DNA from 2 places in the Secundilactobacillus muriivasis genome. Region 1 is predicted to be linked to the other one. Evidence: predicted binding sites of a transcription regulator. Region 1 holds the regulator's gene; the other holds the start of a gene.
What was found. The regulator LexA, encoded in region 1, represses DNA repair genes until DNA is damaged. The targets are predictions, from matches to a motif close to CNAACANNTGTTNG.
Positions count from the first base shown of each region.

Region 2: a site for LexA is predicted at 9,090-9,103, ahead of dinB (DNA polymerase IV). Genes of this name have one in related genera too.

Region 1 is NZ_BAABMI010000065.1:10,432-26,160, forward strand. It holds gene frr (ribosome recycling factor) at 1-177, opposite strand, end outside; gene pyrH (UMP kinase) at 180-902, opposite strand; gene tsf (translation elongation factor Ts) at 1,261-2,142, opposite strand; gene rpsB (30S ribosomal protein S2) at 2,276-3,037, opposite strand; gene ACYVR3_RS13700 (HAD family hydrolase) at 3,273-3,983, shown strand; gene ACYVR3_RS13705 (DUF4352 domain-containing protein) at 4,262-4,867, shown strand; gene ACYVR3_RS13710 (hypothetical protein) at 4,925-5,287, shown strand; gene ACYVR3_RS13715 (D-2-hydroxyacid dehydrogenase) at 5,390-6,388, opposite strand; gene ACYVR3_RS13720 (GIY-YIG nuclease family protein) at 6,509-6,796, opposite strand; gene ACYVR3_RS13725 (tRNA1(Val) (adenine(37)-N6)-methyltransferase) at 6,786-7,577, opposite strand; gene ACYVR3_RS13730 (lysophospholipid acyltransferase family protein) at 7,669-8,301, shown strand; gene ACYVR3_RS13735 (ABC transporter ATP-binding protein) at 8,704-10,497, opposite strand; gene ACYVR3_RS13740 (ABC transporter ATP-binding protein) at 10,484-12,253, opposite strand; gene ACYVR3_RS13745 (YneF family protein) at 12,626-12,853, opposite strand; gene ACYVR3_RS13750 (DUF896 domain-containing protein) at 12,948-13,193, opposite strand; gene lexA (transcriptional repressor LexA) at 13,334-13,963, shown strand; gene ACYVR3_RS13760 (helix-turn-helix domain-containing protein) at 14,060-14,290, opposite strand; gene ACYVR3_RS13765 (DUF2975 domain-containing protein) at 14,309-14,881, opposite strand; partial or broken gene ACYVR3_RS13770 (hydroxymethylglutaryl-CoA synthase) at 15,071-15,729, opposite strand, start outside.
Region 2 is NZ_BAABMI010000003.1:84,280-100,008, forward strand. It holds gene ACYVR3_RS00530 (glycosyltransferase family 4 protein) at 450-1,622, shown strand; gene ACYVR3_RS00535 (glycosyltransferase family 4 protein) at 1,640-2,662, shown strand; gene ACYVR3_RS00540 (lysylphosphatidylglycerol synthase transmembrane domain-containing protein) at 2,665-3,708, shown strand; gene ruvA (Holliday junction branch migration protein RuvA) at 4,118-4,717, shown strand; gene ruvB (Holliday junction branch migration DNA helicase RuvB) at 4,733-5,761, shown strand; gene queA (tRNA preQ1(34) S-adenosylmethionine ribosyltransferase-isomerase QueA) at 5,763-6,800, shown strand; gene tgt (tRNA guanosine(34) transglycosylase Tgt) at 6,817-7,959, shown strand; gene yajC (preprotein translocase subunit YajC) at 8,079-8,486, shown strand; gene dinB (DNA polymerase IV) at 9,153-10,259, shown strand; gene ACYVR3_RS00575 (DHH family phosphoesterase) at 10,362-11,321, shown strand; gene ACYVR3_RS00580 (DEAD/DEAH box helicase) at 11,323-12,690, shown strand; gene alaS (alanine--tRNA ligase) at 13,039-15,684, shown strand.

The DNA.
Region 1 (15,729 bases):
CACCGTAATGGCTGCCACTTGGTTGATTGGCGTTTCAACGCCGTAGTATTCAACCGTCACCCGAGTTAACAGGCTAGCGTTGGCCCGGCCAGCCCGAATGGTACCGAATTCACGACTCAGTGCTTGTTCGGCCTTCTTCATCTTTGTTTGTGCTTCAGTAATAATTGGATTTGCCACGATTATTTCCCCCTTACCGTTGTGCCGATGTCATCACCGAGCACAACCTTCTTAATGTTACCTGGTTTATTCAAGTTGAACACGACCAATGGAATATCGTTATCCATCGACAACGTACTTGCCGTTGAATCCATGACGTGCAACCCTTTGTTAATAATGTCCATGTGCGTCAACGTGTCGAACTTAACGGCACTTGAATCAACGTTAGGATCAGCGGAGTAAACCCCGTCAACCCCATTCTTAGCCATCAAAATGGCATCGGCGTTGATTTCAGCAGCCCGTAATGCGGCAGTCGTATCCGTTGAGAAGTAAGGACTGCCAGTCCCACCGGCGAAAATGACGACGCGTTCTTTTTCCAAGTGACGCATTGCCTTCCGACGAATGTATGGTTCTGCGATTGCCCGCATCTCAATTGAGGTTTGAACCCGGGTTGGTACCCCTAATGATTCTAAGTTATCTTGGAGGGCCAAGGCGTTCATGATGGTCCCTAACATGCCAATGTAATCGGCTTGCGCGCGTTCCATGCCCATTTGAGCACCAGATTCGCCACGCCACATGTTACCGCCACCAACAACGATCCCAATCTGAAGACCTAAGTCAAAAACATCTTTAATTTCCTTAGCCACTGTTTTAATAACTGGTGGGTGAATCCCAAATCCTTGGTCACCTGCTAATGCTTCGCCACTTAGCTTAAGAACGACGCGTTTGTATTTTAAGTCCGACATTGTGAGCCTCCTATTAGTTTCCTGGTTTGATTCTATCACGAACTGATAATCACTGTGAAGATTATCGGTCCAAATGGCTGAACAACTTGGTTGATTTTACCAAATTTTTAGGAACAGCGCGCTTTCAGTTACGCACGCTATCTAACTAAGGCCCGTTCTGGCCCGATCGATTAGCCGATCATCGTTGATCACCACGGAACAACAGTGATTAGACTGCATACAACTATTATACCAAAAGAACCCCGGGATTGTTGGCCGAAACCGAATCTTTCGTTCAAAACTGACCGGGGCCTTGAGTCGGAATGATTGCATAAAAAAAGATGTACTCAAAAACGTACATCTTTTAAAATGCGACGGATTAACCGTTGATTTGACTGTTAACTTCGTCTTGGAAGTCTTTAACTTCAACTTCGATACCTTCACCAACTTCGTAGCGAACAAAGGACTTCAACTTGCCACCCTTTGAAGCAACGTATTGGCTAACGGTTTGGTCAGAGTCCATAACGAATTCTTGGTCAGCCAAGCTAATTTCTGACAAGAACTTCCGGAGACGACCTTCGACCATCTTTTCAACGATCTTTTCAGGCTTGCCTTCGTTCAAGGCTTCCTTCTTCAAGACTTCGCGTTCGTGATCCAAACGTTCTGCTGGAATATCATCACGAGAAACGAATTCTGGGTTAACGGCTGCAACGTGCATTGCAACGTTCTTAGCAGTTGCTTCATCAGCACCTTCTAAGACAACCAAGGCAGCAATTTGGCCACCGTTGTGTAAGTAGGCACCGAATGAATCGCCGTCTGCCTTTTCAACAACTGCGAAGCGACGAAGTGACGTGTGTTCTGAAGTCACTTGCGTTTGTTCGATGATCAAATCAGCGATGCTTTGACCGGCATCGTTCTTCAATTGAAGCGCAGCGTCAACATCAGCTGGCTTGTTAGCTGCAATCAAATCAGTGATCGTGTTAACCAACGTCTTGAAACGATCGTTAGTTGCAACGAAGTCAGTTTCAGAGTTAACTTCAGTAATGGCTGCGACGTTACCGTTAACGGCGATTTGTGCTAAACCGTTAGCTGCGACGTTGCCGCTCTTCTTTTCAGCTTTAGCGATACCCTTTTCACGTAAAAAGTCGACTGCTTTTTCCATGTCACCGTCAGTTGCGACGAGGGCTTTCTTTGCGTCCATCATACCGACGCTGGTCTTATCACGAAGTTCTTTGACTAATTTTGCAGTAATGCTTGCCATTGTATGGCCTCCTTAAATTATGCTGTTTCAATCACCAAAGCAAAAGGCTGGCCCAAAAATATCAGGCCTCGCGGGTCCACATTTTCAAGCCAGCCTAGCACTGATGGTCTTTAACTTATGGTAAGTGTTTTAACTATTCAGCAGCGTTGTCGTTTGAAGCATCGTCGCCTTCAGCAGTTGCGTTTGCAGCAGCGGCTTGTTCGGCTTCGTCTTTACCCTGACGGCCTTCGATAACGGCATCAGCCATCTTGCTTGTGATCAAGCGAACGGCACGGATAGCGTCATCGTTAGAAGGGATGATAACATCGATATCATCGGGATCAGTGTTGGTATCAACCATCGCTACGATTGGGATGTTCAACTTTTGAGCTTCCTTAACCGCGATTTGTTCCTTGCGAGGGTCAACAACAAACATAACGTCAGGCAACTTAGGCATATCTTCGATACCGCCTAAGAAACGTTCGAGCTTATCAGTTTGCTTCTTAAGTAATGAAACTTCCTTCTTAGGCAAACGATCAAAAGTACCGTCTTCAGCCATCTTCTTCAGATCCTTCAAACGCTTGATCCGAGTTTGGATGGTGTTCCAGTTAGTCAAGGTCCCACCTAACCAACGGTGGTTAACGAAGTATTGACCGGCACGAGTTGCTTCTTCAGCAATTGAGTCTTGTGCTTGCTTCTTAGTCCCAACGAAGAGAACAACGGCACCCTTAGATGCTTCGTCCTTAACGAAGTTGTAAGCATTGTCAATCAACTTAACCGTCTTTTGTAAGTCGATGATGTAGATCCCGTTACGTTCAGTAAAGATGTATTCCTTCATCTTTGGGTTCCAACGACGAGTTTGGTGACCGAAGTGGACACCTGCTTCAAGTAATTGTTTCATTGTAATAACAGCCATGAAATAGCCTCCATAAAAGTTTTTTCCTCCTCTGAGTTCGACTACCAGGAGAACTCTTGCGAGCACTGCTCTTGGTATTGCCCAGAGTGTGAATTGTGGCGATATGCCGTCAAATAGTATACCTGTTTTTAAACTGGTTATCAACCCTCAACAAGGGGCATTTGCAAAAAAAGTTGTGATTAATGTTACATTTGTGTTACAATACTCTTCGCAGAACTGCGAGGAGGAACCAACTATGATCAAAGCCATCGTTTTTGATCTTGACGATACTCTATATGATCAACAGCAACCGTTCCAGCAGGCGCTTGATTCCGTATGGAACGCGCCAACGGTACCTAGCCACGTTGTCGCGGACTTATTCAACACGTTCAAGCGGCTAACGGATCAGGTGACGCATATTGAGACTTCCAATATCAGCCACGCCGCTGAGGCCTTAAATCAGGTGCTTAAACAGCACGCTTTACCTGCTTTGACCCCTTCAGTATGGACGGCATTTTGGGAACGTTATCAACAAGAAATGACTCACATTGACCTTTTTTCAGAGATTCGGCACCATTTATCACTGCTTAAGGACCATTACGAACTTGGTATCATTACCAACGGTCCAGCTGAACGCCAATCTGAAAAGGCCTTACAACTTGATTTACACCACTGGTTTAAACGGGCCAACATGGTGATTTCAGACGAAGTCGGTTTGAAAAAACCTGATGCGCGCATTTTTACCTACTTCAACCGGATGTTGAACTTGCAGGCTAACGAAGTGGTCTACATTGGCGACAACTTTTTGACTGACATGGTCGGCGCCAAACAAGCCGGCTGGCACGCCTTTTGGTTTAACCACCGCCAGTTAGAATTGCCTAACCAAGACTACATTCCGGATCAAACGGTCGAAACGCCGGAGGAGCTTGCAGAGTTGTTGCAGGCGATGTCGGTGACGACTTATTAGATGATTTCTGATATGAACAAAAAGGCTTCACGAATTTGAGCAAATTCGTGAGGTTTTTTTGTTTTTTATTCCAAAATATAACGAAACTTGACCAACTTAGCCAATCTGAAACAAGGGAAAACACTTACCTATTCACTGTTCCGACTATCCTTAAATCGCGTCCAATTAATTGATAATTATCAATTAATTCCGTACAATTACCCCGCCATCGCCATATAGTAAAAACGCATTGATTGACACTTTAATTTCAGCACACTCGTCTAAAAGGAGGTTATGTAATGACTAAGCTTTCACTGATTACAATTCTATTATCACTCTTTTTGACCGGCTGTAGTGTCCCAACATCCAAAAGTTCATCTCAAACGTCGTCCTCTTCGGTAACAGTTAGCACTTCGTCGTCAGATTCTGCATCTTCAAAATCTGATACTTCAGAATCGAGCACAACAGCGTCTGACACTGATGAAACTATCGCAGTCACTCCCGTTGATGAAGTGGCTTCAATCGGTAATATGCGTTATCTAGTCAGTCGGCAATCCCACACCAAAAGTCTTGGCAATTATCAGGCTAATGGCACCTACCTCGTTTTGATCATCGGCGCCAGAAATGATAGCTCAAAAGCGGTTATCGTTGATACAACCGCCTTTAAAATCATCGATAATGGCGATACCTACTCGGCTAGTTCATTCATTACACTTCTTGTAAACCAAGCCGATGACGATGCATCTAACCATTCATTTTTTCTTGAACAATTGAATCCAAACCAATCCATGGCTGGTTACGTGATTTTTGATGTGCCGACAGAGGTGGCATCATCAGACACTAAACAGCTTCTCATCACAAATACCTTTGGTGATTATCAATCTGGGCTTCTCAATTTAGAATAACCTACGTCCAATAACTGATTGACGCGAAAAGCTGACACACCCTTGGAGGTGACCAACGTGAAGAAAAGAAGTTTAGCCCTTACCAGCGGCATCGTCGGTCTAGCAGGTGGCATTATTTTGATTTTTGGGTTTTGGTTTGTAGTTGGCGGTGCTTACAGTGATTCAACTAACAACACCACTAATATCGCACTGGGTACTGCAGGTGGTCTAATGATACTAAAAATTGCGATTTTGATTCTTGGCATCATCGCAACAATCTACTATAAAAGTGACTCACGAGTTGGTGTTGCGCCCAGCGTTTTATTAATTATCGGTGGTGCGATTGCTTTAATTCCGCTTCTCGGCTGGGTTGGCGGGATCATTTCCGTGGTTGGCGGCGCACTTTTTCTTGGAAAATTAAAGAATTTCAACCCGGCATAAACATCAAAAACATATCGTTTCTTAGACAACAAAAATCACGACCATTATCAAAAATAACGGTCGTGATTTTTTTAGTCAAAAGTAACTTTCGGTTAGCAAAAATTAATCGAACTTAACTTCGCTTTCGTCAGTACCCTTTTCAATTAAGTTAACGTTGCTGGTCAAGGCAAATTGAGTCATGTTCTTGGCAGCAGTCTTAGTGTAGAACGCGATGTGTGGCGTTACCAAGACGTTTTCGCGCTTGATCAAGTTCTTCAAACGTTCGTCTGGAATAGCATCGAAGCTACCAAAGTCCGTGTTGAAGATCCCAACTTCGTTTTCGTAAACGTCAAGGGCAGCACCGCCAACCTTGCCTGAATCCAAAGCACGGATCAAAGCGTCAGTGTCAATCAAGGCACCACGAGCAGGGTTCAAGATGAACACGCCATCCTTCATCTTGCTGAAGGCGTCGTCATCAAGCATGTGTTCGTTTTCCTTCGTAGCTGGGGAGTGCAATGAGATAACGTCAGCTTGGGCGTATAATTCGTCCAAGGTATCAACGTAGATGCCTTCCTTTTCCAATTCTGGGTTGTGGAAGATATCGTAAGCAACGATCTTAGCACCGAAGCCCTTGTAGATGTTGATGGCTTTACGGCCGATCCGGCCAGTAGCAATCACACCAACAGTCATTTGGTCTAATTCATCAGCGATATCCGGAGCCCAACGTAAGTCACCGTTAGCAATCTTACGATCGAACGTGTTCGTCCGACGAAGAAGACGCATCAATTGAGTGGCCGTTAATTCAGCGATAGCGTTTGGTGAATATGCAGGTACGTTAGTCACTTTGATGCCGTTACGCTTGATAGCGTCTGCATCAATGTTATCAACACCAACGTTACGCAATGATAGTGACTTGATACCGAAGCTAGCTAACTTGTCCAATACTTCAGCAGTGTATGGCTTTTGTTGGTATACAACAGCACCATCATACCCCTTAGCTTGATCAACAGTTGTTTCGTCTAATAATTCGGCAACTGCCTTAACTTCGATACCCTTTTCCTCTGACCATTGGTCTAGGTAAGGCTTTTCATCGTCACGAATACCATATGCAATAATTTTCACAATTGTTTCCTCCATTTCGCGAATCTGTTATTATACTAGCACGTTTTAACCTCATTGATAAGCGTTTCCAGCAAATATTACAAAAAATGTGCAGAAAAACACAACTTTCACCGAATCGCACTATAAATCCAACGTGATACCATGTTCGGCCAAATACGCGAGCTTACGCTTACGGGACTGATGTTTAAACGCGTACTCCGCTTTCAATGCCGCCGTTTTAGTTGGAAAAGTTTCATAATACACAAGTTTTAACGGGTGACGCTGCTTAACTCGCGTATACTTAGCGCCCCGCCCCGCTTCGTGCTGTTTGAATCGACGATAAACATCCGTTGAATAGCCACCATATAACGTCTTATCCGCACATAATAACACGTAAAAGTAAAACTTTTCCTCTGAATCACTCACCATAGAGCATCTTCTTTACTGACGCAGAATACTCACCGCTTTCATCGTACGTCATCAATGATGGCAGCACTTTCAACCCCGTTGCTTTGCCATCTTTGATTGCCTCAACCAACACAATGTTAGCATCTCGCCCAGCTTTAGGGTAAACAAATTGGACTCGTTTCACGGCCAATCGGTGTTCCCCCATCAGCGTTGCCAATTCTAAGAAGCGGTCTGGGCGGTGGACAAAGTAAGCTTTACCGTTCATTTTCAACAAATCACTCGTCACCTGAATCGTCGTTTCGAGCGTTGTCTTGATTTCGTGTCGGGCAATCGCCAAATAAGGGTTGGGATTTTTACGGCTATCGGGTTCATCCGCAAAATACGGTGGGTTGCAAACCACTACATCGACACTATCCTTGTCAATTTGTTCCGTAATGGTGGCAAGATCTTGTTGATAGACCGTAATTTGGTCAGTTAACTCATTCAACGCGATTGAGCGCCGCGCCATGTCCGCCAACCGTGGTTGTAATTCGACCATCGCAATCTTTCCCCGGGTTCGGTGCGCCATAAACAGGCCCACTGCCCCATTTCCGGAACAGAGATCTACCATTCGGCCGGTCGACTTGACTGGCGGCTTCGCAAAATGCGCCAGTAATACCGCGTCCAGTGAGAACGAGAAAACTTGACTACTTTGAATAATTTGAATATCTTGACTGTACAACTGGTCGATCCGTTCACCAGCTTGTAATTCGGGAGTCGGCAAATTATCACCCATTTCATTGATGTTTAGTGCATTTATCATTATAATGGCAAGAGTTCGCTATCACGAACGACCAGACTACGTTTCAAATGCAATTAGTATTATACATCTTTAAGTTAAGAGAGGTTATCAGATGTTTTATTCGTTTATTCGTGTCGTCGTGCGTATCATTTTATTCTTAGTCAATGGCAACGCCCATTACGAGAATACCGACCGGCTACCTGAAGGCAATTACATCCTTGTGGGCCCCCACCGAACCTGGTTTGACCCCATCTACTACGCAGTGGCGGCCAGTCCCAAAAAATTTAGTTTTATGGCTAAAATCGAACTTTTTAAAAATCCCATTTTGAGATACATTCTCAAACACGCAAATGCGTTTCCGGTTAACCGGGATAATCCTGGTCCATCCGCAATCAAAACGCCCGTCCGCTTGCTTAAAAAGAGCGACTTGTCCCTCATCATGTTTCCATCTGGGACTCGTCACTCGCAAGATTTAAAGGGTGGCGTTGCCGTTATCGCCAAGTTATCCAAGGTGCCAATTGTGCCCACCGTCTATCAAGGGCCATTGACGTTCAAACAGCTTTTCACACGGAAACCCGTTACCGTTTCATTTGGCGAACCCTTCTACGTTGACCCCAAACTCAAACTTGACGAAACCGGCTTCAAGCAGATCGAACAACAGATGCAGGCTGGATTTGATCGACTGGACAAAGAGATTGATCCTGAGTTCCATTATGTGGATACGCCTGATGAAGTGAAACATTAAGTCATCAATTGATACAACTAAACAGGGCACCAACTCGTTGCAAACTTGCAATGAGCTGGTGCCCTGTTTTTGGTTACGCTTTGCACAACAGTACGCGATGCAATATGCGGTGTTATTTTTAAGAATCAAACTGGATGTGCTTTTTCTGTCCGCTAGCCTAAACGCGCGAAATCAGGCAGAAGGTTGCATGTAAGGGGACAGCCACAGGGCTAAAAAACACTGTCCTGCTATTTCAGAGCATGATGCTGGACGTGTTTTTTCTGTACTCTAGCCTAAACGCGTGAAATCAGGCAGAAGGTTGCATGTAAGGGACGCCCCGTCAAAAGCACCCCAAACCCGGGTGCTTTTGACGGGGCGTCCCTTACACTCCACCTTCTAAGCGCCTGATTTCACGCTCTCTCCTTAATCCAAATGCGCACTATTCTGCAACTGAATCATATCGTAATACGTCCCTCGTTGCGCCATTAACTCATCGTTGGTGCCCCGTTCAATAATTTGGCCGCGTGATAGCACCAAAATCAAGTCCGCATTTTGAATCGTTGACAATCGATGCGCGACCGCAATTGTTGTTCGGCCCGCCTGTAATTTTGCCAGACTGGTTTGAATCGTTTGTTCCGTTTCCGTATCAATATTGGCCGTAGCTTCGTCCAATATGAGTACTTTTGGATCCGTTACCACGGTTCGTGCAAATGAAATCAGTTGACGTTGACCGCTCGAGTAACCACTCCCGCGTTCAACTACCCGTGAGTCGTAGCCACGTGGCAGTGCTTCGATCATCTTATCCGCACTGACGAATTTGGCCGCAGCTCGAACTTGTCGGTCCGAGATTTTTTGATCAAACATCCGAATGTTGGACGCCACTGTTCCGTAAAACAGGAAGGGCTCTTGCAATACCAGCCCGAACTTTTGGCGCAATTCTGCCATTGAATAGGTTCGAATATCTTGATCGTCAATCAAAACCCGACCGGACTGAAATTCATAAAACCGCATCAACACGTTAATGATGGACGTCTTACCACTCCCGGTTTCACCAACTAGCGCTACGGTCTGTCCCGGCTTTGCCACAAACGAAACATCTTTTAAGATTGGCGTTTCACCATCATAGGAAAACGACACGTGTTGAAATTCAATTTTTCCAGCCGTCACCGTTCGACCCGCAACCGGCGTTTGTTGTGGTGCAGCAGTCTCATCCGCCATCAACGCCATCACCCGTGATCCAGACACAATACCATCTTGGAAATCACTCAAGTTATCCATCATCGAGGTCATTGGGTTATACAAATTGTCCAGGTAAGTGACAAACGCATACACCATCCCAGCCGGCACAAAGCTTGCCATGCCGCGAATACCAAGCAAGCCAAGTACCACGACTACCCCGAGTGCGTAAAGTAAATTAATCAGCGGACTCAAGAGTAAGGCGTTGACCCGAATCATCGCCTTCCGGGCAGTGAAATAGTTGCCGTTCGTTTCTTCAAACGCTGCATTCATCCGTTTTTCCTGCCGAAACTGTTGAATCACGTTAACTCCGGTAATTGCTTCAGCCAAGCGGGCATTTAACTCACTCAGACGTTCACGCATGTGCCGGTAAATTTTGGAACTATAACGCTGATAGTACCACACTACGACCGCCAAAATGGGTAGAAAGAGAAGCAACCAGCCAGCAATTCTAACGTCCAATAACAACATCGCAACCACGGACGACACCACCGAGAAGAACGCCACGACTAAACTGCTAAATAACTGCCAAAACGTCGTAAACGACATCGTATCATTCGTTAACCGCGATAGGATCGAACCACCAGGCACTTGGTCAAAATACCGCATGCCTAAGCGGTGCAATTTTCGAAAAAGTTGTCGCCGGACACTTTCCAGCATATACTCAGCGCCCATGCTGTACAGATAAGCTTGACTAAACTGCATCACCGCTTTGATCACCATTGCAAACAGGTAAAGCCCCGCAAAGAACCACATGATCTGCAAGTCCGCGCGACCAACCTTTAAGTAACTATCCATATAGACTCGAATAATCATTGGTAGCAAGATATTAACGACGCTAATCAAGGCCGCTAAAACGATTGCGCTCGTAAAGTATTTCCAATACGGACGGGCGTAACGAATCAATTGGCCGATAATCTGCATCTGTTGCTTAATTGGCATACTCTTCGCCCATACTGATTGTTTTTCAGTTGTTTTCATCGTCAGCTCGCCTCCCTTGCTGAACCTTCGTTTCCAGTGCTTGTCGATCAAACATCTGCCGGTACCAACCATTTTGAGCCATTAACTCATCATGCGTCCCCCGTTCAGCGATGCCACCTGCATCCAGCACGAGAATTTCATCCGCTTGCATCACCGAGCTTAACCGGTGGGCTGCAATGATCGTCGTTTTCTGATGTCGATCAGCGTGTAAGTTGGACAAAATGCGACTTTCAGTTTCCGCATCGACCGCAGATAACGCGTCATCTAAAATCAATAATTCTGGGTCGATCAACAACGCCCGCGCAATCGCAAGTCGTTGCCGTTGACCACCAGAAAGCGACACTCCTTCTTCACCAACCAGTGTGTCGTAGCCTGCTTCAAAGTGGCTGATTTGATCCGTCAACCCACTCATCGCAACGGCTTCGTCAACCTCAGCTTGAGTGGCATCCGGTTTCGCAAACGTAATGTTGTCCCGAACTGATGCTGAGAATAAAAAGCCATCCTGAGGCACGTACCCAACGGCCGGCAAATACGCATCTAACCGATAATCCAAAATATCGGTCTTACCGTACTGAATCGTCCCCTGATACCGTTCAAATTGCCGAAGTAATAATCGCATGATTGTCGTCTTACCAGCACCGACACGACCAACAATTCCAAGTGTTTTTCCTGCCGCCAATGAGAAGTTAACGTTGTGCAGTGCCACCGCTGAATCATCCGGATAGTGAAACTCGGTAACGTCAAATTGCAACGTCCCACTTGGCCGCGTTGTCACGCCATCTGGTTGATCGATCACCTGTGACTTTTCATTGATCAACCGCATTACCCGGTCATAACTAGCATTGCCACGTTCCATCGTGTTAAACAGCATCCCGACCGCAAAAATCGGCCAAATCATCATGGCAAGGTAAGTCGTAAATGATACTAAGTTGCCAATTGTGATCACCTGCTGCATCACTAACGAGCCACCCAAAACGATGGTCGCCATGTAAGCCAGCGCGATAATCAACGTGGTGATTGGATCAAACAGCGCATCAAGCCGATTGACCCGGCGATTAACGTTTATCGTTTCATCTACCTGGGCTTCAAAGTCGTCAATGTCTTCTTGTTCCTGACCCAGACTCTTGATCACCTTGACCCCACTGATACTCTCCTGGGCTTTATTATTGAGCCGTGAAAACGCTGCTTGAGAATCACGAAAAGCGACGTTAATCTTTTGGCCCAGATAAAACGCCATGACCGCTAACAACGGAAATGGCAGAACAGCAATCAACGTCAACCGCCAATTGATCAACGTCATCATCGCAATCAACGTCGTCCCACCCGTAATAATGGAATCCGCAAATTGTAAAATACCGCCACCGGCCACCCGCTGAATCGCCTGAAGGTCATTAGTTGCCCGAGCCATCAAATCCCCGGTTCGGTACCGCTGATAAAAAGATTGATCCAATTGCATGTAATGACCAAATAAGCGTTGTCGCAACGTTTGTTCCAATTTAGCGGCTGCACCCCAAATGGCGGTCCGCCACATATATCGTGAACCGTACTGACCAAAACCCGCAATCAACAATAGACTCAGATTCCAAATTAATGACTGACTCGTTAAGCGTTGATCGTGGATCAAATCCACAACGACCCCAATGACTCGCGGCGGAATAATGGCAAACAGGGCTGTTAGCAACAGCCCCAGTAGCCCGAATAAATAAGTTCGCCACTCAGCCCGAAAGTACCAGCCAAGTTTCTTAAAAATGCTCATGATGTCCCTCCCTTGTCATCGTGGCTTTTAACCGTTCAAAAACACAGAAACGTTACAATATTAACACAATTGGTGAAGATGTCTAATAAAAGGCGTTGGGTAGCTTTGAACGAATCGAGTTCTGGTGGCATGGCGTTCAGTCTGTATATATATATATCCGCCTCAGCATTCTTTCATGCTCGTTGCTGTCCTCGAGCCTAAACGAGTTCCGAAGGGCAGAGCGCTGCACGTAAGGGTAACCCAACAGAAAGCCGAAAACTCACGACTTTCTGTTGGGTTACCCTTACGCTCCGCGCTCTAACCGCCCTTCTCCACTCTCTGCACAAAAAAGAGACCCCCGATTACTCGAGCGTCTCCCGCACCGCACACCGACTATTTTTTGTCTGGTGTTTGTTGCCGCATACTGTTCATCATCTGATGAAGCTTCTTTTCAGATGGGCGTTGTCCCATCTGCATCATCATCAGGCGTAATTGATCTTCGTTAATTGGTGGGTTTTCACGGATGTACTTTTCCATGTACCGACGGGCACCAAAAAAGCCCAGCGCTAAACCGGCCAGCAACGCAACAATCACGATTAAGATCCAAATTGGTGTTGACAAGCGGATGTGCCTCCTTTTTTCTAACTTCCATTAAACAATATTACACAATTCCACGGTAAATGAAAAGGTAATCTGACGGAATCATTCAAAAAGACTAATCACGCAAGCCCTTTTTTCGTTGAACATCTTGAACCTTTTTAGGGGTAATTTCTTTCCCCGCCTTATCGAACACCTGAACCATTTCAATTTGACTCCGGAAACTCTCCCGGAATTTTTCCAAATAACGGTGGCGTAAATCCTTGCGTTCAATCTCTTCTAATTCAGACAAGCCTTCAGCCTTAGCTTTATGGGCCAGTTCGTTAATTCGCTTAATTAATTTTTGCATCTCAGCATCTGCCATTTTTATCACTCCTCATTTGCAAATCACATTTTAGCAGATTACACCCAAAAGAACAACGAATCAACCCGAACAGGTGTTTGAAATTTTGAGCAACCTATGCTATGATGGGGCTATAAATCAACCATCGTCGAGGTGAATCCATGACAAAAGCATCAGATTCAAAACAACTTGCGATTTTGCAATATATCTATGACCAGACTCAGGCTCATGGCTATCCGCCAACCGTTCGGGAAATCGGCGAAGCCGTTGGTCTTAGTTCAACCTCAACCGTTCACGGCCACATTGCGCGATTGGCTAAAAAAGGATACCTCATTAAGGATCCTACTAAGCCTCGCGCACTAGAGGTAACACCACTTGGTACTGAAACGTTGGGCATCGTTACAACGCCAACTAAGATTCCGGTTTTAGGGACGGTTACCGCCGGCGAACCCATTTTAGCGGTTCAAGAAGCCGTTGATTACTTCCCCGTTCCTGATGGCTTAGTTGAAGAAGCTAACGAGTTGTTCATGCTGACCATCCGTGGTGAAAGTATGATCAACGCCGGCATTTTGACTGGTGACAAGGTCATCGTTAAAAAGCAGCACACTGCTGAGAACGGTGAAATCGTTATTGCCATGACCGAAGATAATGAAGCGACTTGCAAACGATTCTATAAGGAAGATCATTACTACCGGCTACAACCGGAAAATGACACCATGGCGCCCATTATCTTGAATCAGGTTACCATTTTAGGTAAGGTGATTGGTCTTTATCGGGATGATATCGCTTAAGAAGTCGCGACTCGCGACTTTTTTATTGCTTTCAAAAGCCCCACAAACGTCATCAACAACGTTTGTGGGGCTTTTTGTCACATGAACAAACAACGGTTAATCATCCTGATCCGTAGTAGCTGGCCCATCCGCAACGTACCGGATCAGATCACCTGGTTGGCAATCAAGGACTTCACAAATTTTCGCTAACGTACTAAATCGAATTGCTTTTGCCTTCCCATTCTTTAAAATCGAAATATTAGCGGGTGTAATCCCGACTAATTTGGCAAGCCGGCCCGTCGTCATATTCCGTTTGGCCATCATCACGTTCAATTCAACTTGTATCATCGCCCAATCACTTTCCTTCTAGATGATCAATTCTGATTCTTCTTTCAGCGCCACTGCTCGTTGATAAATATAATAAACTAAGCCGATAATAACAAGCATGACCAAATCCTGCAACGGATCATTCCAATCAACCGGATACGTACTATTGACCCGATGAAGATCCGTTTTAATTAACTGGTTGGCGGTTGCGACAAATCCATCACTAAACACCGCAATCACTTGTGCGATCACGATTCGTTTCAGTTGTTTCACGTTGTCACTAACAAAATATTGTTTTTTAACCAGGTTCCCCAACAACTGAAGACCTGCCCAAACCATCATCAGACCGGCAATAACGCTCAACGCTGACCCAACTGCCATTAACACCCCGTACACGCCGCTTGGAAAATTAGCGATTGCGCTGCTTGAAACGTGTGTATGATGCAAAACCACTAGATACTCACTATCCGTTACAATACTTTTCGCAACGTTACTGCCAAAACCATCGATCAAAAATCCAATTGGTACCACTAACCCCAAAACTAAGCCAAAAAGCGCCAGATACATCAAAAACGATAACACATTAACCCCAAACTTTAACATTTTCGGCATAATCCCCTACGCCTCCTCTTTTAATAGCTCAACTATATCATATCGTTTTTCGATAATCAATTATTGAATATCGATATTTTTGATTTGTTTTGCAATAAATCAACACGATTAAGTCAAATAAAAAAGCCCGAAACCGCCTAATTAAGCGATGACGAGCTTTAATACTGACTGATTTACTAAAACATGCAACTAACCGCGATCCAGATACTGCCGCTGGTCATGCTTGATTCCAGTTAGTACAAACCGCGACACATCACGACTTGTATCTAACAAAATATCATGGTCTGGCAATGTTTCGGCAAAAATTTGTTCATATTCCGCAACACTCAACCGTTGGCGTTGCGTCAACGCGGTCTCAATTCGTGCCTTGGACGCCACATCGGGCAACGATTGTGTCAGTGTCCCACTAAAGAATTCACCCTCGGCACCTGAGCCGTAACTGAATAAACCAATGCGATCCCCGGCCTGCAAGTCGCTATTATCGAATAGTGACCGTAGACTTAAATAAAGCGACCCCGTGTACAAATTCCCAACTTGCCGGTTATACACCCGACTCGCTTCGAATTGCGTTAATAACTCAGCTTGTTGCGCTTCATCAGCTTGTGGCAACACCGCCCGCAACGCCTTCAACCCCATTTTGGTAAATGGTAAGTGGAAAGTCAATGCTTTGAAGTCTGCAATCGTTCGTTGACTTTGTTGACAATAGTCCGCAAACACCGCTTTAAAGAAATCAATGTAGATATTTTCGGAGTAGCGACCATCAACTAGCGCTTCTGTTCGGTATAATGGCCGCCAGAAATCCATGATGTCTTCTGACCGAAAACTGGTGACGTCATCTAAGGCTAATA
Region 2 (15,729 bases), on a different contig from region 1:
CACAACTCATATCAGTTAAGAAGTTTCTTAATCCGCGATTCATCAGGATTAAGAAACTTTTTTGAAATTAAATAAAACTTTACCTTATGCGAAGACGTCTTTAGCAATCGAGTCACAATAGGTATTTGAATAACAATATTATATGTGATATAGTATCGGAGAAGACCGAACAATGGGTCAAACTAAGAACTTTGGTTGCAACGACTGGTGGTTTGTTATATAGTTAGTTAGTCAAGTAGCTAACTTAAGCAAAACCATTAAATTTCAGTGCGATTTTTTCAATAATGGTTGGGTTAACTTATTAGTTAGCGTATGATGAATGCTGTAAAGCAAGCGGTTAGCGAGGGTGTCTCAGTGATGGGGCATCTGTTGCATTGCCAATTGGAAACCAATATAATGACTATAATTAAAATGAAGCAAACGGACGATAAATTGTTGGGGGGATTAACGTGAACATTGGGATATTTACGGACACATACTTCCCTCAGGTGAGTGGGGTTGCAACGTCGATCAAGACGCTTCGACAAGAGTTGGAGAAACAGGGGCATCAAGTTTACATCTTTACCACGACTGACCCACACATTGAGAAGGATGTTTACGAACGTAATATTTTTCGCTTTCCAAGCGTACCATTCGTATCGTTTACCGATCGGCGGGTTGCGTTTCGGGGCCTATTTCATGCCTATCAGATTGCCAAGGAACTTAATCTAGACATTGTCCACACGCAAACCGAATTTTCGATGGGGTGGATCGGTAAGTTTGTGGCGAAGAATTTGAAGATTCCGTGCATCCATACCTACCACACGATGTATGAGGACTACCTGCACTACGTGGCGAACGGTAAGATTTTAAAGCCCGTTCACGTTAAGCAGATGACGTTAGCGTTTTGTACCCACCTTTCTGGGGTGGTTGCGCCAAGTCAACGGGTCATCGATACACTGACGGGCTACGGGGTCAAGATTCCGATTCGGGTCATTCCGACCGGGGTCAACCTGGAACAATATCAAAACAGTAGTGAAATCGATGTGCGCGCTAAGTACGACTTAGCGCCAGATACACCATTGATGCTATCGTTAAGTCGGTTAGCGTATGAAAAAAACATTAAGGAACTGATTAATGGGATGCCAAAGGTTTTGGCTCAACTTCCCAACGCGGTCTTAATGATCGTAGGTGATGGCCCTGCCCGAGAGGACCTTGAAGAACAGGCCAAGTCGCTTGACCTTGGCCGTCACGTTATTTTCACTGGTGAGATCAACCATGATGAGGTTCAGGCTTACTATCAAGCAGCTGATTTATTTGTGTCGGCGTCTGATTCTGAATCACAGGGGTTAACGTACATTGAGGCGTTGGCTTCGGATGTTAAAATCGTGGTGAAGACCAGCCCGTATACGGATGCGTTACTCGCCAATCACGAATTGGGCACGACGTTTGAAACGTATGCTGAATTGGTGGATGATTTAATTTACTATCTACAACACGCAAAAATTGAGAACCAGCAAGTCTTAGCAGAAACGTTACACCGGGTTTCTGCGGCGTCGTTTGGTCAACGTATCGTTGAGTTTTACCAAGACGTTCAACTGACCTATGAAGAAGCACAGGATTCAGCCGGTATCAGTAACTAACTATTTAGGAGTCGAGTATGTTAACTATTACGATGTTTTCAGCAGCGGATAAGGTTGCAGGACAGGGTGTCGGTAGTGTGTATCTGGAACTTGTCCGACTGCTTCAAACGCGCTCGGCTGATACGCTGAACGTTCAGATCAATAAGTACGGTCGAGCCGATGTGAGTCATTATCACACCGTTAACTTTCCGTTTTATTTATCAACCTTCATGCCCAATCGAGGCCGTAAAGTTGGGTTTGTGCATTTTTTACCGGAAACCTTAGAGGGTAGTTTAAAACTGCCGAAGATTGCGAAGGCGGTTTTCTACCGTTACGTCATTGCCTTTTATAAGCGGATGGACCAACTCGTGGTTGTGAATCCGGCGTTTATTCCGAAATTAGAGGCTTACGGGATTCCCAAAGACCACATCACGTACATTCCGAATTTCGTCAGCACAGCCCTGTTTCACCCGGTAGACGTTGCTAAAAAGAAGCAATTGCAGCAAAAGTACCAGTATCCTGACCGGTTCACGGTTTTAGGATCGGGCCAAGTCCAGGTTCGAAAAGGGGTCTTTGACTTCATTGAACTGGCAAAACGGAATCCAGATGTGCAGTTTATCTGGACTGGTGGGTTTTCGTTCGGTCGCATCACCGATGGGTATGAACAGCTGAAGCAAGTCGTTGATAATCCACCAGCTAACTTGAGCTTCCCAGGTATCGTGCCTCGGGAGCACTTGGTTGATTATTACAATATGGCTGATTTATTCTTGCTGCCATCCTATAACGAACTGTTCCCAATGTCGGTATTGGAAGCCTTTAGCTCTGAGACGCCGGTGTTACTCCGGGACTTAGACCTGTATCAGGCGATCATCGATGGGGATTACGCGGCGGCGAAGGATGTTGATGAGATGAATGACTGGATTCAAAAGCTCAAACAACAACCCGAAGAACTCGCGACCTTGAAGGCCAAATCCCAGCGAGCAGCTGCCTACTATTCCGAAGACCGGTTGCTTAAAATCTGGCAAGATTTTTATGCTGAACAGGCACGGTTAGGTCGGTAGCGATGTCGAGAAGAAATAAAGTCGCGGTGTTTTTGATCGTCATATTGGGATTGGCGATTTTTGGCTATTCGTTACGCGACGTTAAACTTAATATTCTAATTCGCGATTTTGCATCGATCCACTTGGATTGGTTACTGATCGCGGTTTTATGTATGATCCTCTACTTTGGCCTTGAGGGCCTGGTCGTCAAGATCTTCGTTGATGAACGGATGGGGCATTATTCGTTTAAGAGTGCGATCCGAATTCCGTTAATTGAACAGTTATTTAACGGCATTACACCATTTTCATCCGGTGGGCAACCGGCGCAACTGATTGCGATGCTTCAAAGTGGCATCGATGGTGGTCGGGCAAGCTCAGTTTTGTTGATGAAATTCATTGTGTATCAGGCTATGATCGTGATCAACTTTATCATTGCGTTGGTTATTGGGTTCCATTATATGGTCAGCAAAATGAGCTACCTATCACTATTCGTGGTGTTTGGGTTCTTGATCCACTTCGGGGTGATTATCGGGTTACTGTTGGTCATGTTTTGGCCGCAATTTACCAAAAAAGCCGTGCGTGTGATTTTGAGTCCCATGCGGTGGTTTGGTAAAGCGGAACGGATGAACGACATGCTGACCCGCTTGGATACGAAGATCGACTTGTTTTATGAGGAGAGTGTCCAACTGCTGGGTCAGCGAAAGCTCTTGTTGAAAGTTGCTTTAGTGACATTCTTACAATTGATGGCGTACTACCTGGTACCGTATTTCATCATGTTGTCGTTAGGGTACACGCAGGCCAATATTGTGATGATTACCTGTTTACACGTGTTGATCGTGATGGTAATTTCAATCTTCCCAATTCCTGGGTGTGCCGGTGGGGCCGAGTATAGTTTCACGGTGCTGTTTGGCAGTTACATTACCAACTCCAGCAAGTTGGTGCTCGCCATGTTACTTTGGCGGATCTTAACTTATTACTTTGGTATCTTCGCTGGGATTGGTGCGTTGGCGATTAAGCCGGATCAGTTGAAGCCGCATAAGCCACTGCCGGAACATGATGATGACTGATTGAGTTGGGTTTTATAATTGAATTTTCGGCGTCCTCCTAGGAAATTAGGGGGGCGTTTTGTTTGTTGGTGGGTTGGGGTTTCTGAACCAGTGGTTGAGGTGAACAGTTATCGAATTAGTGGCTGAAGCGGCTGATTTTCGGCGCAAATTGGATTAGCCATCAGGGGTTCCTTTTACGAATAAGGGGATTACAGTTTGGTGTCTTACGGTTTCCGCGCCGAAACGCGTTTCCCGAAACTGAGGGTTGCATGTAAGGGGACTAGGGTAACGCCCCCAAGCCCAGGGGCATTACCCTAGTCCCCTTACATACCACCCTCAAAGCGTTTCGGGAAACGCTCTGTGATTTCGCCCCAATTCGTGGTACAATTTTTAGGCAAACATACGTTTAGAGAACTGGAGTGGCGACAGCATGTATCAGTATTTAGAAGGTAAAATCGTTGATATTCAACCGACCTACATCGTTGTGGACGTTCACGGCGTGGGCTATTTAGTTCGGGTTGGCAATCCGTTTCGGTTTGAGGTTGGCTCAGACGATGTTCGGGTATATGTCCACCAATCAATTAGCGATAGCGCCCAGATTTTGTATGGGTTTAACACGTTAAAGGAAAAACAGTTATTTGAAAAGTTACTGGCAGTTTCTGGCATCGGCGCCAAGAGTGCGTTGGCGATTTTGGCGAATGGCGATCAGCAAGCCATTGTGAACGCGATTAGCGGCAATGATGTCAGTTATCTGACGAAGTTTCCAGGAATCGGGAAGAAAACGGCCCAACAAATTGTGCTGGACCTGCGTGATAAACTGGAAGACTTTGCAGAAACGGATCTATTCCAGACGGCGACCGTTAACGGCGGTGATGGCGAGAATAAGGCGTTGAACGAAGCGATGGCAGCATTAGCCGCACTAGGTTATCGAGACCGCGACGTTAAAAAGGTTGAAAAAGTACTCGCTGAACAACCGGGGGAAACGACTGACGTTTACCTCAGTTCAGCGTTATCATTATTAACAAAGTAGAATGGAGGCTTGTTGATGGTAGATGATGAACGGTTAGTGACCGGTGAATCACAGGATGAAAACGAAGCCTCAATTGAACAATCGTTACGGCCATCTACGCTGAGTCAGTATATCGGACAACGGGCGCTCAAACAGGAGTTAACGGTGTATATTCAGGCTGCTAAACAACGTGAAGAAGCGTTAGACCACGTCTTGTTATACGGACCACCTGGCCTTGGGAAGACCACGTTAGCGATGATCATCGCGTCTGAGATGCAAGTGGGGTTGAAGACGACCAGTGGCCCGGCCATTGAAAAAACGGGTGATTTGGTGGCGTTGCTAAACGAGCTGAATCCCGGCGACGTTTTATTTATTGATGAAATTCACCGCTTACCCAAAGTGGTGGAAGAAATGCTTTATTCGGCGATGGAAGATTTTTACGTTGATATCGTGGTGGGGCAGGGACCAACTGCTCACCCGATTCATTTTCCGTTACCGCCATTTACCTTAATTGGCGCAACCACGCGAGCCGGACTGCTTTCGGCACCGTTGCGTGATCGGTTTGGCATCGTTGGTCATATGGCCTACTACGATGTTGACGAACTAGAACAAATTGTTGATCGCTCCGCTCGAATTTTACAGTCCGCAATCGATACGGAAGGCGCACACGAAATCGCGCGGCGTTCACGGGGAACGCCCCGAATTGCAAACCGGTTGCTGAAACGAATCCGGGATTTTGCACAGGTTTCACCAGAGCACGATGCAATTGATAAGACCATTGTGCAACACGCGCTAACGATGCTGCGCGTTGACGATGAGGGCCTTGATCAAACTGACGTGAAGCTATTGGAAACGATGATCAGATTCTATAACGGTGGGCCAGTTGGCTTGAGTACCCTAGCGGCCAACATCGGTGAAGAAACCGATACCGTTGCAGAAATGTATGAACCATTCTTGTTGCAAAAAGGGTTTATTAAACGAACTGCTCGTGGTCGAATGGTCACACCATTAGCGTATGAGCACCTCGGCCTAACACCTATGAATAACGGAAAGGATCCACACTAACATGACACTAACAACTGAAGATTTTGATTACGATTTACCACACGAGTTAATTGCCCAGACGCCAATTGAAAAACGAGATGCGTCTCGATTATTGGTCATGGATCATGAAACTGGCGAGCTGGAAGATCAACATTTTTATAACATCATTGATCACCTCAACCCCGGCGATGCCGTTGTAATGAACGACTCACGGGTCATGCCCGCTCGAATTTACGGCGTGAAGCCAGAGACCGGTGGCCACGTTGAAGTTTTATTACTTCATAACACGCAAGGTGATGAATGGGAAACCTTGATGAAACCTGCTAAGCGGATTCGCGTTGGCCAAACGGTTACCTTTGGTGACGACGGTGCGTTGACTGCAACGGTGACCAAGGAGCTAGAACATGGCGGTCGGATGATCGAATTCCACTATGACGGTATTTTTATGGAAATTTTGGAGAAGCTTGGTGAGACGCCATTACCACCATACATCAAGGAAAAGCTTGATGACCCAGAACGTTACCAAACCGTATACGCCAAACAGGCCGGTTCAGCAGCGGCGCCAACGGCTGGGTTGCACTGGACGAAGGAACTGCTTAAGAAGGTTGAAGATAAGGGCATCAAACTCGTTTATCTGACGTTGCACGTGGGTCTCGGAACTTTCCGGCCAGTTGACGAAGAAAACATTGAAGACCATAAGATGCACTCTGAGTTCTACCAATTATCGGAAGAATCCGCTAAAACGTTAAACGAAGTTCGGGCCAATGGCGGTCGAATCGTGGCCACCGGGACAACATCGATCCGGACGTTGGAAACGATTGGGACCAAGTTCCATGGTGAAATCAAGGCCGACTCCGGTTGGACCGATATTTTCATCAAACCTGGGTACCAGTGGCAGGTCGTAGATGCGTTTATCACGAACTTCCACTTACCAAAATCAACGTTGGTTATGTTGGTGGCGGCCTTTACGGGACGCGACAACATTTTGAACGCATACCAACACGCTATCGAGGAACGTTACCGCTTCTTTAGTTTCGGTGACGCTATGTTTATTAAATAACGGAGGCACGCAATTTATGGAACCAGCGATCAAATATCGCTTAATTAAGACGGAAAAGCACACGGGCGCGCGGTTAGGCGAACTCATTACGCCACACGGCACTTTTCCGACCCCAATGTTTATGCCGGTCGGCACGCAAGCAACGGTTAAAGCCATTGCCCCTGAAGAACTGGATGAGATGGGTGCTGGCGTGATTTTAGCCAATACCTACCATCTTTGGTTACAACCGGGAGAAGATTTAATCAAAGAGGCCGGTGGTCTACACAAGTTCATGAACTGGCAAAAGCCAATTTTGACGGACTCTGGAGGTTTCCAAGTCTTTTCGTTGGCAGAAAACCGAAACATTACCGAAGAAGGGGTTAAGTTTAAAAACCCCATTAACGGTGATCGACTCTTCCTGTCACCTGAAAAGGCAATGCAAATCGAAAACGATTTGGGTCCAGACATTATGATGAGTTTGGATGAATGTCCACCGTTTTTTGAAAGTTACGACTACATCAAGCACTCCGTTGAGCGAACTTCTCGTTGGGCAGAACGTGGGTTAAAAGCACACCAAAATCCCGACTGGCAAGCACTGTTTGGCATTGTCCAAGGTGCTGGCTACGAAGATCTTCGGCGTCAATCGGCTCAAGATCTCGTTAGCCTTGATTTTCCGGGTTATTCAATTGGTGGCTTATCCGTTGGCGAATCGAAGGCCGAAATGAACCGGGTACTGGACTTCACTACGCCAATGTTGCCAACCAATAAACCGCGCTATCTGATGGGCGTTGGCTCGCCGGATTCACTCATTGATGGTGTCATGCGGGGTGTTGACATGTTTGACTGCGTGTTGCCAACCCGAATTGCCCGAAATGGGACGTGCATGACGAGTCGTGGCCGGTTAGCCGTTAAAAATGCCAAGTTCGCCCGCGATTTTCGGCCACTTGATGAAAAGTGTGATTGTTATACTTGTCGGCATTATTCACGCGCTTACATTCGTCACCTGTTTAAGGCGGATGAAACGTTTGGCTTGCGCTTAACGAGTTATCACAACCTCTACTTCTTGTTAAACTTAATGCGCCAAATTCGTCAGGCGATCATGGATGATTCATTGTTAGACTTTAAGCAGGATTTCTTCGAAGAATACGGTTATAATCTACCAAATGCCAAAAATTTCTAAGAATTCTTGTCAGAGTCATGGACGGCGGGTCAAATATTTGTTAAATTATTAGTTAGACATAAAGGTGGGTGAATGTATTGGTAGTTTTAGCAAGTGCAGGTGCAGGCGGTTATTCTAGCATGCTCTTGATCGTTGTTATGATTGTTGCGATGTACTTTTTGATGATTCGTCCTCAAAGAAAGCAACAAAAGAAGCATCAAGACACGTTGAATCAACTGAAAAAGGGTGACCACGTTGTTACGATTGGCCGGTTACACGGGGTCATCGACGAAATCAACAAGGAAGCCAAAACGGTTACTTTGGATTGCGACGGGATCTACTTGGTCTTTGATATGAGCGCAATTGCCACCGTATCACAACGAGCCGCAGCTAGTGAAGTTGCAGCAACGTCAGCCAGCGAACCAGTTACTGACGACAAAGAAGCAACACCAGCTAAGGACGAAGCAGAAACTGACTCAGCAGATGCTGAACCAGCAGACGCAACGCCAGCTGATGATGCTGACAAAGATGCTTCGGAAACGAAGTAACTTGAGAATCCTCCATTTTTGGGGGATTTTTTTTGTTTGCTCCGCTCTGGTTACTGTTGTTTGTGTCCAGCGTAAGCATTCTTCTGTTTAGTTTGTGAAGTTTAATTTGCGTGAACTGTCGATTCCGGTCAGCGGCTAGGTTCCTGCTGTGGGGCCGGTCTGAGCCGAAGAGCGGTCTCAGTCCTCGAATTCAAGCCTCGCTAAAACCCGTGCGAGTCTTGAATTCGTCCCCGGTAATTGGTGGTTGTTGGGAAAAACACCAACAACCACCAATTATCGCGACACAGCATCCACCTAGCCGCTGACCGAAATCTCATATTACGCAATTTGGCATCACTGCAGACCATCTCAAGCGCTTAACTACGGGATTATAACGGCTGACGTTGATTCGACAAACGTTTAAATTGATCAGCGATCAGCGATTCACATTGCGGTGTCTGAATAGCGATGCATTCTGAATGTCAGCACAACTGCATTAAGTTCACGAAAACGTAGCACATAACTGGCAAATTTAGTTTCACGCAATCGTTGGTTTATTGCGGTTACTGAACATTGACCACAAGTGCCATTGTCACCAGCTAACTAATACCCCATAATTGCCCATGAACGTTTGTTCGGGTATAATGGAAAAAGCATGATTCAGACGGTGATTGGAGGTGATCAGCAATGGATAATCCGGTTCAAATTGACGCACACCGGCAAATTTTGCACGTGGATATGGACGCTTTTTATGCGTCAATTGAAGAACGAGATACACCGGCTTACCGGAAGGTGCCATTGGTGATCAGTAAAGATCCGCGGCGCACGGGTGGTCGAGGCGTTGTGACAACCGCGAATTACGTTGCTCGTCAGTATGGGGTGCATTCAGCGATGCCGTCTCAACAAGCGCTAAAGCTGTGTCCAAAGGCAACGTTTATTTCACCTAATTTTCCGCATTACCGAGAGATATCGGAACAGATTCACGAGATTTTTCACCACTACACGGACATTGCTGAATACGTCGCCTTTGATGAAGCCTACCTTGACGTGACGAAAAATAAGCCGGGAATTGCCGATCCGGTTGAGCTGGCAATTAAATTGCAAGCTGAAATCTGGGATCAAACTCACCTGACGAGTTCGATTGGGGTCTCCTACAGTAAGTTTTTGGCGAAGGAAGCGTCCGATTACCGTAAACCGGTGGGCATCACCATTATCCATGCGGCGGATGCCCATGACTTTTTAATGAAGTTGCCAATTGAGCGGTTTCGGGGCGTTGGTAAGAAGACCGTGCCGAAGATGCACGAGTTAGGCATCAACAACGGGGCCGACCTTTACCAGTGGGACGAACTAGACTTGATTCAAAAGTTTGGTCGCTTTGGTGAAGTGCTCTATCAACGGGTTCGGGGCGCCGATAATCGCCCAGTTGAGTATCAACGCGATCGCAAGTCGATTGGCAAGGAACGAACTTATTGGCCGTTTTTGACGACGCAAAGCGAAGCCGATACGCAACTCGATAAATTAGCTGAGATGGTGGCCAGAACGGTGACCAAGCAACAGATGCATGGCCGGACATTAGTGCTCAAAGTCCGATATGGTGACTTTAAGACTCAGACTAAGCGAATTACTGAAGCTGATTTTTTGGAGAATGATCCACAACTGTACGCGCGATTAGCAAAACAAATCATGGCCTCGTTGCCGGAAAATCAAGAAGGGATTCGGCTGTTGGGGATAACCTTGACCGGGTTAGCACCAATTGCATTTGAAAACGTAAAATTGGCGTTATTTGATGATTAGTCGAGATATAAACGCCCGTTGTTGTGCTATTGAATAACCGGGTCGAAAACGTTATACTGGAATGACGACTTACGAGACAGTTGGAAAGGTGACGCGATAGCGATGACATTAAAGGAAACGCAAACGGCAATTTTAGAAGCAATTAAACAACATCAAACGGTGATCATTCACCGACACCAACGACCTGATCCAGATGCAATCGGCTCTCAAATGGGCTTGGCGGCAATCTTAAAAGCCAGTTTTCCAGAAAAGAAGATTTATACAGTTGGAAAACAGTACCCCGGATTTGACTGGTTGGGTAAAACTGATGAGATTGCGGATGAGGTTTACAAGGACGCCCTAGTGATGGTCTTGGATACCGCTAACCAACCACGGGTGGATGATAGTCGTTATCTAACGGGTGATCAGCTGATCAAAATTGATCACCATCCTAATGACGATGCGTTCGGTGACCCAATGTGGGTGATGCCAGAAGCATCAAGTACGTCGGAGTTGATTTTTGATTTTTACACGGCGATGAAACCGGCACTGACTTGTACCGATGAGGCCGCGCGGGTGTTATATGCCGGCATCGTTGGTGATACGGGTCGGTTTATGTATCCGGCAACGTCATCGCATACGATGCAGGTCGCAGGTCAGTTGATGACCTTCAACTTTTCGGCAAGCGATATTAATCAAAAGGAAGATGAAATTTCGATTCCATTAGCCCGACTGTCAGCGTTTGTTTATGAAAATTTGACGATTTTACCAAGCGGTGCGGCTTATTTGAAGTTATCTGACGAAGTGTTGGAACCATTTGCGTTAGGTGACGAGAGCACAAGTGCCATTGTGCCATTGCCTGGTCGCCTGAAGGAAGTCGTTGCGTGGGCCATTTTTGTGGAATCTAAGGACCACACGTTCAGAATTCGGTTGCGGTCAAAAGGCCCATCGATCAACGAACTGGCTAAGAACCACGGCGGTGGCGGACACGCCCTTGCTAGTGGCGCCTTAGCACACGATGATGACGAGATCCAACAAGTCATCAAAGAACTCGATGCGTTATTACAAGAACAAGGAGAATAGAATGAGTCAATCCTTTACGGAGTTTGGGTTAAAGCCATTTTTACTAACGGCACTGACCGAACTCGATTTTAAAGAACCAACAGCGGTGCAAGCGAAGATGATTCCCGTAATTCGGGAAGGACGCAGCGTTATTGGCCAATCTCAAACGGGGAGTGGGAAAACCCACGCCTTCTTACTGCCAATTTTTGACGCATTAGAGGCGGATAACCATGAGGTTCAAGCCGTGATCACCACCCCTAGTCGGGAATTAGCGTACCAAATTTATGGTGATGCCAAGCAGCTCGCTAAGCACAGTCCAGAACCACTTAAGTTAGGCAACTACGTGGGTGGGACTGATAAGCAACGCCAAATTGAAAAACTCGAACGCGAACAACCCCAACTTGTCATCGGGACACCAGGTCGGATTCGGGATTTGATCAAGAGTGGCGCACTTGATGTGCATACTGCGCGTCAATTTGTTGTCGATGAAGCCGACATGACCTTTGATTTAGGGTTCTTGGAAGACGTCGACCAAATTGCTGCTCGGATGCCAGAAAAGCTCCAGATGATGGTCTTTTCGGCAACGATTCCAACTAAATTACGGCCATTTTTGAAAAAATACCTAGTTAACCCAGTTGTGGAAGAGATTCCAGTTCAGTCAGTGATCAGTCCAACCATTGATAACTGGCTGTTAGCCACCAAGGGCCATTCTAAGAATGCGTTGATCTACCAGTTATTAACGATGGGTGAACCATACTTAGCCTTAGTGTTTGCCAACACGAAGCAACGGGTCATTGAAATTGCAAACTACTTGAAGGATCAAAACCTCAAAGTTGCTGTGATTCACGGTGATGTGCCTGCTCGGCAACGTAAACGGGTGATGCGTGAAGTTCAAAACCTGGACTTCCAATTCGTTGTGGCCACTGACTTAGCCGCTCGCGGAATTGACATTGAAGGCGTTTCACACGTCATTAACGATGGTATCCCAGAAGACCTCGATTACTTCATTCACCGGGTTGGTCGGACTGGTCGGAAGGGCTTGCCAGGGACGGCAATCACTTTCTACTCACCCGATGAAGAAGAGCAAATCGAAGCGTTGGAAGCCATGGGCATTGAATTCAAGCCGAAGGAAATTAAAAACGGTGAGATCGTGGATTCATTTGACCGTAACCGGCGCCAAAAACGGGGGAAGAAGTCAGTTAAAATTTCTGGCGCCCTTGCTGGTCAGATTCACAAGAAGAAGAAAAAGGTCAAGCCTGGCTATAAACGTCAGATTCAAAAAGCCATTTCAAAAGAACAAATGTACGACCGCCGCATCAAGCAACGGCAAGATCGACGGACAGCGAAGAAACAAAAGAAGTCTGCTTCTCAACGTTATACAGAGAAATAGAAATTCATCAATGACGCACTCGTTTGTGGCCATTTTGGCTGAAACGAGTGCGTTTTGACTTTAGTGCGTCGACTTAGAGTTCAGCTTGACTAACCCCGGTCCGCCAAGTATACTAAGTATCGTGCAATCAGCGAGGACATGCCTTAGGGCTGGAGGTTCAGAAACGTTTTGGGTGCTGTGAAAAACGACTCTTAACTAAGGTGCTCCCTCGTCGACTAATAGAATAACCGTTGCTCAGCGTAATGAGCTTAAGAGGTAAACGATCAACATCGTTGCAAGTAAAGTGGTACCGCGTCTATGGCGTCTTTACTAGCAGCGGTGTTTTATTATTTTTAAAGGAGAATTGTCATGAAGGAACTAAGTAGTAGTCAGATTCGGCAGATGTACCTGGACTTTTTCAAGAGTAAGGGTCACACCATCATGCCAAGTGCATCGTTAGTGCCAGTAGATGACCCAACATTGCTTTGGATCAACTCTGGGGTTGCCACGATGAAGAATTATTTTAACGGGTCAGTTGTACCTAAGAACCCCCGGATGACCAGCTCTCAAAAGAGTATTCGGACGAACGATATTGAAAACGTTGGCCGGACTGCGCGCCACCACACGTTATTTGAAATGTTGGGGAACTTCTCCGTTGGGGATTACTTTAAGGATGAAGCAATCGCTTGGGCTTGGGAACTCTTAACGTCAGACGACTGGTTTGGCTGGGATCCAGAAAAACTCTACATGACGGTTTATCCTAAGGACGACGCTGCTAAAAAGCGTTGGCTAGAGGTTGGTGTTGCCCCAGATCACATTATTGAAGCCGAAGATAACTTCTGGGATATTGGTGAAGGCCCTTCAGGCCCCGATAGTGAAATCTTCTACGATCGTGGTCAGTCCTTTAACAACTTGGCCGATGATGATCCTGAAAACTATCCTGGTGGCGAAAATGAACGTTACCTTGAAGTTTGGAACATCGTGTTCTCACAATTCAACCACGAACCAGATGGCTCATATAAGCCATTACCACGGAAGAATATTGATACTGGGATGGGCCTTGAACGGGTCGTTTCCGTGTTCCAACACGCGAAAACCAACTTTGAAACCGACTTATTCTTACCAATGATCCACGCAACTGAAACTTACAGTGATGGTAAAAAATACGGTGAAGATGCCAAGGAAGACGTTTCCTTCAAAGTCATTGCTGACCACGCCCGCGCAATTACCTTTGCGATTGGTGACGGAGCATTGCCTTCAAATGAAGGTCGGGGCTACGTTATTCGTCGCTTGATTCGTCGGGCCGTTGTCAATGGCCAAAAATTAGGCGTTGACGGGGCGTTCTTGTACAAGTTAGTGCCCGTTGTCGGCGAAGCGATGAAGGCCTTTTACCCAGAAGTTTTGGAAAACAGCGACTACATTGCGAAGGTTGTGAAGTCTGAAGAAGACCGGTTCAACGAAACCTTAACGGATGGCTTAAACTTGTTGAACGCCTTGATTGCTGAAACCAAGAAAGCCGGCCAAAAAGAAATTGATGGTGCTGAAGCCTTCAAGCTTTACGATACGTATGGTTTCCCAGTTGAGTTAACGCGTGAATACGCCTTTGACGAAGGAATCGGCGTTGATGAAGACGGCTTTGAAGCTGAGATGCAACAACAACGTGACCGCGCTCGTAAGGCTCGGAATTCAGATAACTCGATGGGGGTTCAAACTGATCTATTGATCGGCATTAAGTCACCAAGCGAATACGTTGGTTACACCCAATTAGCCGTTGATGATGCTAAGATCAGCGACATTCTCGCTGATGGGGCGATCGTTGACGCTGCTGAAAGTGGTTTAGCTCAAGTCATCTTTGACAAGACGCCATTCTACGCTGAAATGGGTGGCCAAATTGCTGACCAAGGTGACGTATTAGATGCCGATGGTAACGTGATTGCCACCGTTGAAGATGTTCAACACGCACCAAACGGTCAAAATCTGCACACGTTGAAGTTGAACCGGGCCATCAAGGTTGGCGAAACGGTAACGTTAAAGGTTAACGAGCACTTCCACAGCAAGGTTGAAAAGAACCATACGGCAACCCATTTGCTTGACCAAGCACTTCGGAACGTCTTTGGTGAACACACGCAACAAGCTGGTTCATTGGTTGAACCAAATTACTTGCGATTTGACTTTACCCACTTTGGTCAAGTCACTGAAGCGGACCTGGCTAAGGTTGAAGCCATCGTTAACGAAAAGATTTTTGAAGAAATCCCAGTAACGACCGTTGAAACGGATCAGGAAACTGGTAAGAAGATGGGGGCCATTGCGCTCTTTAGTGATAAATACGGTGATAAGGTCCGCGTTGTTTCCATCGGTGACTTCTCAATCGAATTCTGTGGTGGGACTCATGTTAAGAACACCAACGAACTTGGACTGTTCAAAATCACTTCTGAAACCGGGATCGGTGCCGGTACTCGCCGGATCGAAGCCGTAACGGCTGGCGATGCATTTGCTTATCTGAACGACCATGATCAATTGTTGGAACAAGCTGCTGGTAGTTTGAAGGCGCAACAAGTGAGTGAAGTGCCTGGCAAGATCAGTCAATTACAAGACCAAATCAAAGCCTTGACCAACAAGGCTGATAGTCTTGAAGCGAAGTTAGCAAGTCAACAAGCTGGTCAAATCTTTGACAACGTTCAAACGGTTAATGGCAAGCAGTTGATTACGGGTGTCGTTCAGGTATCTTCAATGGATCAACTGCGTCAATTAGCTGATACTTGGCGTCAAAAGAACTTGTCAGACGTGCTGGTACTTGGGGCACAAGTTGGCGAAAAAGCCAATTTGATTGCTGCTGTCAGTGATGACTCGATCAAAGACGGTCTGAAGGCTGGTGACTTGATCAAAGCCATTTCACCAAAGATCAACGGTGGTGGCGGTGGTCGTCCTAACATGGCGCAAGCTGGTGGGAAGAACCCAGCTGGCCTACAAGATGCCATGACCGAAGCAACTAATTGGCTGGCAAATTTAGCATAACGTGTTAAACTAGTTGGAGGCCGATGGCTGATCGTTCATGATCAG